Linked DNA regions of Spartinivicinus marinus. The protein of the gene in region 1 binds, or shares a complex with, the protein of each later gene. Links are inferred from orthologs where the notes say so. Each region holds a gene or a part of one and is shown on either strand. Other genes may lie near its edges.

Evidence for each region. Proteins that work in one complex are often made in the same cells at the same time.
Region 2: the proteins of dnaB (region 1) and dnaG are in contact, whole or in part, in a crystal structure (PDB 2R6A), measured with the Geobacillus stearothermophilus proteins. The link is inferred for Spartinivicinus marinus from one-to-one orthologs. Residues at the interface, in WP_033016901.1 of Geobacillus stearothermophilus: Ser13, Glu15, Ala16, Gln18, Glu91, Leu92, Asp94, Ala95, Val96, Pro97, Thr98, Ala99, Ala100, Asn101, Tyr104, Tyr105, Ile108; in WP_049624496.1 of Geobacillus stearothermophilus: Lys456, Leu457, Leu458, Pro459, Ala460, Asn463, Ala464, Leu467, Leu535, Leu536, Ile537, Ala538, Gln544, Glu545, Asp548, Tyr549, His552.

What each region holds. Positions count from the first base shown.
Region 1 is NZ_JAPJZK010000001.1:3,440,257-3,443,188, reverse strand. It holds dnaB (replicative DNA helicase), read right to left. Parts: upstream 2,198-2,932; coding sequence 803-2,197; downstream 1-802. Other genes in the region: OQE68_RS15500 (hypothetical protein), read right to left, coding at 2,864-2,932; rplI (50S ribosomal protein L9), read right to left, coding at 2,387-2,833; OQE68_RS15515 (hypothetical protein), read right to left, coding at 1-655. UniProt on the Escherichia coli protein: The main replicative DNA helicase, it participates in initiation and elongation during chromosome replication. Travels ahead of the DNA replisome, separating dsDNA into templates for DNA synthesis.
Region 2 is NZ_JAPJZK010000001.1:3,854,573-3,857,566, reverse strand. It holds dnaG (DNA primase), read left to right. Parts: upstream 1-582; coding sequence 583-2,406; downstream 2,407-2,994. Other genes in the region: rpoD (RNA polymerase sigma factor RpoD), read left to right, coding at 2,534-2,994; OQE68_RS17550 (GatB/YqeY domain-containing protein), read left to right, coding at 32-481. UniProt on the Escherichia coli protein: RNA polymerase that catalyzes the synthesis of short RNA molecules used as primers for DNA polymerase during DNA replication.

The DNA of each region.
Region 1 (2,932 bases):
CACTCACATTAATGGTTTGATCAGCCGTATCTACTTGGCCTTGCTGATTTTGATTAACTACTTGTTCACTTTCCTCATCGGCATCTGGAATAACTTCCCGAATATCAATGGCTAATACCACTTCATTGGTAAGTTCATTATTAGCAGGTTGATTTAAAGGTGCTTGAGATTGACTTACCACTGCCGATTGAGCACCTCCATTGGTAACCGCTGGTTGATTTGTGGGGGTATTGTTATCAGCAATTGTGTTTTGTGGGCTACCAGCTGCTTGTTGGGCTGGCTGTTGCACTGTTTGTGTAATTTCTTGTTGGGTTTGTACAGAGGTTTGCGTAGTCTCCCTTGCGCCTGCAACATTGGGCAGAGAACTGATCTCATTTTCAGCTACACGAGCTTGGGGTTCATTATTCAGGCTAATGGTGACAGGCCGTGACTCAATCGCACTCGTTTGTGCGCTTGGGGGTGGCTCTGAGAGGGTTAGTGGTTGAGTCGCTAAACTGGCCTGGGAAGCGAGGGTATTTCGCGCCTCACGACTGATCTGTACTTCTACACCTACAGGTTGCTGGGCTCTAGCTTCTCGTTGTTGTTGCTCCTGATTTAGCTCAGGACGCTGTGCCACTCTATTAGATGCAACCGCTAAAGTATGACTCACTTCCATCGTCTGAACCACCATTAACCTTGGCTGATATCCCTGTTATAGCATATCTAGTCAGCTTATTTTACTAGTGGTTAGATGGTTTACTAATAACCGTCAGAGCTAAAGCTTATTTCAGCTGCTAGAGGCTGAGGTTAAAGCCATGTCTATCTATTCAAAACCCTCATAGGAACCTGGGGCTAAATTTTCAAACCGGGTGTACTTACCAATAAAAGCTAACTTAACTGCTCCAATAGGACCATTCCGCTGCTTACCAATAATGATTTCAGCGACCCCTTTCTGTTCAGTGTCAGGGTTGTAAACCTCATCTCGGTAAACAAACATGATTACGTCAGCATCCTGCTCAATCGCCCCAGATTCCCGCAAGTCAGAGTTTACTGGACGTTTATTAGGCCGCTGCTCAAGACTCCGGTTCAGCTGGGAAAGCGCAACAACTGGGGTATTAAACTCTTTTGCCAATGCTTTTAGGGAGCGCGAGATTTCCGATATTTCATTGGTTCGGCCTTCGTTATTACCAGGCACTTGCATTAACTGCAAGTAGTCCACCATGATTAAACCTATATCTCCATGCTCTCGAACAATTCGTCGCGCTCTTGAACGCATTTCAGTCGGGCTGATACCAGCAGTATCATCTACAAACAGTTTCTTCTCATTGATCATATTGACCGCTGCCGCCAGCTTCGGCCAATCATCTTCTTCCAGCTTACCTGTCCGAACCTTGGTCTGGTCTATTCTCCCAAGCGACGATAGCATCCGCATCATCAACTGTTCTGCAGGCATCTCCAAGCTAAAGACCAACACAGCTTTATCAGAGTTGAGTAGCGCATTTTCTACCAGGTTCATGGCAAACGTTGTCTTCCCCATCGATGGTCGACCTGCCACGATCACCATATCCGATGGCTGCAACCCTGCTGTCATATCATCAAGGTCATTAAAGCCCGTGGTAATGCCCGTTAAGCTATCACCAGCATTGAATAGCTCATCAATTCTATCGATGGCTTTGTTAAGCAGCTCTTTTACACCAACCGGCCCACCATCTTTGGGCCTATCTTCAGCAATTTGAAAAACCTCACGCTCAGCTTCATCAAGAATTTCACTGCTGGAGCGTCCGCTAGGATTATAAGCTCGATCAGCAATCCCCTGGCTTACTTTGATCAGCCGCCGCAAGATTGACCTTTCATACACAATATCAGCATAAGCACGAATATTTGCTGTACTGGGCGTATTTTGTGCCAGATCGGTTAAATAAGCTAAGCCACCACTTCCTTCCAGCTGATCAAGCTGGGTTAGCTCTTCAACAATAGTCAGAGGATCAAAGGGTTTTCCAGCGGCTACAGAGCTGGCAATAATTCGAAAAATATCTCGGTGTGGACGGTGATAAAAATCAGCGGAGGTAATTCGATCAGATACTAAATCCCAAGCATTATTATCTAATAGCAAACCACCAATGACAGACTGTTCAGCCTCCATAGACTGAGGGGCTTCTCTTAATGAAAGGGCTGTCTGCTCGGCTTGTTCAGTTGCTAAAGTGGGGCCTTGATCCATTGCCTACATTACCTGCTCGGCTAGGTATTCAATACAGATCTTCAGTCTACACACTACTTACAATTTACTCATACACTATAAGCAGTATAGTTAGATTGAGTTATAGAAAAATGCTTATAACACAGAATAAAAAGCACCCGCAATTGCAAACAATGCGAGTGCTTTTTACATACCGAATAAATAATTTAATTATTCAGCTTCTACAGTCACTTTCAGGGTTGCATCAACGTCAGTGTGCAGATGAATATTTACATCAAACTCACCTATGTGACGCAGAGGCCCTTCAGGCAAACGAATCTCACTCTTACTGACTTCAACACCGGCAGCAGAAATTGCTTCAGCCAAGTCACGAGTACCAATAGATCCAAACAGTTTACCTTCATCACCTGCTTTAGCAGTTAAAGTAAGCTCAAGCTCACCAATAACTTCTGCGCGTTTTTGCGCAGCTGCTAAGTTTTCTGCAGCAGCTTTTTCCAGCTCAGCACGACGAGCTTCAAACTCAGCCACATTAGATTTAGTAGCAGGAACAGCCTTATTAAAAGGAATCAGAAAGTTACGGCCATAACCTGGCTTTACTGAAACCTTGTCTCCCAAATTGCCAAGGTTGGCAATTTTTTCTAACAAAATCACTTCCATCTTGCTTACCTCAAGATTTTTCCCACTTAGCTAGCCTGAGCCTGCTGGCTTAATCAGCCGACCACGAAAGTCAATAAAGCTATCTAAGAGGGCAACTAA
Region 2 (2,994 bases), 410 kb from region 1 along the record:
AATAACCTGTCAGATATAAGCAAACAACAACATGGCAAACTCAATTAAAGATCGCTTAGCTCAAGCCATCAAAGACGCAATGCGAGCCAAAGATAAACCTCGCTTAGCCGCCCTACGTCTTGCTTCTGCGGAGTTTAAACGCATTGAAGTAGATGAACGAATTGAGATTGAAGATGCCAGAGCAGTTGCCATTCTAGATAAAATGGTCAAACAGCGCCGGGATTCAATCAATCAATATCAACAGGCAGGCCGTCAGGAACTGGCTGAACAGGAAGCATTTGAAATTGAGATTATTCAAGAGTTTCTGCCAGAGCAACTTACTAATGCAGAACTTGACCAGTTGATTGCTGAAGCCATTGCAACCACAGGTGCAATGAGTATGCAGGATATGGGCAAAGTGATGGGTATTCTTAAGTCAAAAGTGCAAGGCCGTGCAGATATGGGGGAGGTGAGTAAATTAATCAAAAGTAAGTTAAGTTAACAGACTTACTACTTACCCTTGCCTACCTTTGACAGCGGCGGTAGATTTAAAACTACTGCCGCTTATCTTAACACCTAGCTCAAACATTTTCTGAAATCGTTATGGCGGGACTGATTCCTCGCACTTTTCTTGATGAATTATTAGCTCGCATTGATATTGTCGATGTGATTGCCTCCCGTGTTGAGCTAAAAAAGGCTGGTAAAAATTACACAGCACTTTGCCCCTTTCATCACGAAAAAACGCCTTCTTTTTCAGTTAATTCAAGCAAACAGTTTTATTATTGTTTTGGCTGCGGGGCAACAGGGAACGCGTTAAAATTTATTAGCGAATTTGAACACCTAGACTTTGTTGATGCAGTTGAAACATTAGCTCGCTCATTAGGATTAGACGTACCCAGAGAGCAACAGCATTATCAACAGCCAAACCATCAAGCCTATTATCAACTTCTGAGTAATGCAGCTGAATACTATCAACAACAGCTGATTAATCACTCTCAAGCCCAGTTGGCAAAAGATTATCTTAAATCACGCGGTGTTACTCACGCCATCTCTCAACAATACGGCCTTGGTTTTGCACCCGCGGGCTGGAGTAACCTGATTAATGCCCTTACCTCTCAAGCAAACAGCTTAACCAAACTTGAGGAAGCAGGACTGGTCATTCAACAACCAGAAAAACAGTCCTATTACGATCGATTTCGTAATCGCTTAATGTTTCCTATCAGAGATCAGCGGGGTCGAGTCATTGCATTTGGTGGCAGGGTATTTACAGATGAAAAACCCAAATACCTCAATTCACCAGAAACGCTTGTTTTTCAAAAAAGCAAAGAATTATATGGGCTCTACGAAGCTAAACAGCAAAACCGTCAGCTTACCAGCTTAGTGGTAGTTGAGGGCTATATGGATGTTATTGCACTAGCCCAACACGGCATTACTCAAGCAGTAGCCACTTTAGGTACTTCTGTTACAACCGATCATGTTCGCAAATTATTTAAGCAAACCAATGAAATTATCTTTTGCTTTGATGGTGATGAGGCAGGTAAAAAAGCAGCATGGCGAGCCTTAGAAAACTCTTTCAGCAGTATAGAAGATGGCTACAGTGCAAAATTTTTATTTTTACCTCAAGGAGAAGACCCAGACTCTGTTATCCGCAGCGAAGGGCCAAAGCAATTTCAACAACGCCTTGATAATCAAAGCCTGACTTTAACAGAATATTTTTTTCAGCAACTGGAATCACAAGTCAACCTGCATAGCTTGGAAGGCAGAGCTAAATTATCAAAGCTGGCTTCTCCTTACCTCAATAATTTAAAGCCCAGCACATTTAAACAGCTTATTGAAAATCGCTTAGCAGAGTTAACCGGTATAAGCCCCAGTAGCCCTACCCCCTCTGCGCTTTCAGCCCAACACTCAACACCAATTACAGTTTCAAAACCAACGGGGCAGATACCTTCTTATTCACAGCCTCAAACAGCCCAGGTAGTCCGCTCACCAGCTGAGACAGCGCTACTATTACTGTTTATTGAGCCGACCTTAGTCAGCCAGGTAAATTTTGATAATTTCCATGGCAGTGCTGCTGATCAAGCAACTCAATTACTCATAGATGCCATGCACTATTTTAAAAAAAATCTACTTAGCGACAATCAGCCTCAAGAATCAATTGGTGAGTTTATTGGTCACTATTATGGAACTACCGAAGGGAATCGACTCAAAGAAATCTTGAACAATTCTGCACCAGAAACGACTAAACAAACAAACCTGTTATTTATTGACAGTATTAAACGAGTACAAACCAAACTTTCGGCTGCCACTTCCAAACAACAGCTGAACGAACTGGCCAGCAAAGCCACTACACTCAACGATGAAACGAGCAAAGCAGACTATTTAAAAGCATTCGCACGACTACGGCAGCAAAAAAGCAATAATGATTGAAGAAAAAATGAAGGTTATTTTTCGATACTGCAAAAATACAGCTAAACTGCTAGAACAGCGCTTTAGAAATGGGCTATAATTTCGCTCTTACCGTCGGCACATCTGATTTCGTTGTTAAAGGGTAACTATGTCCGAAAATTCGCAGCAACAATCTCGCCTTAAAGAGCTTATCGCGCGCGGCAAGGAACAAGGCTATCTTACTTATGCCGAAGTAAATGACCACCTACCAGAGGATATCTCAGATCCAGATCAAGTGGAAGACATAATCCGCATGATCAATGATATGGGAATTACGGTTTATGAAGCTGCGCCCGACGCAGATACCCTGCTATTAAACGAAGCAGACACAGACGAAGCAGCTGCTGAAGAAGCTGCTGCCGCACTGGCAGCTGTTGAGCAAGAAGCAGGGCGTACTACTGACCCCGTACGTATGTATATGCGGGAAATGGGAACAGTTGAGCTACTAACCCGTGAAGGTGAGATCAGCATAGCCAAGCGTATCGAAGAAGGTACGCGAGACGTAATGAATGCCCTTGCGTATTTCCCCGGCTCGGTTCTAAATATTCTAAACGAATACGACAAAATCGT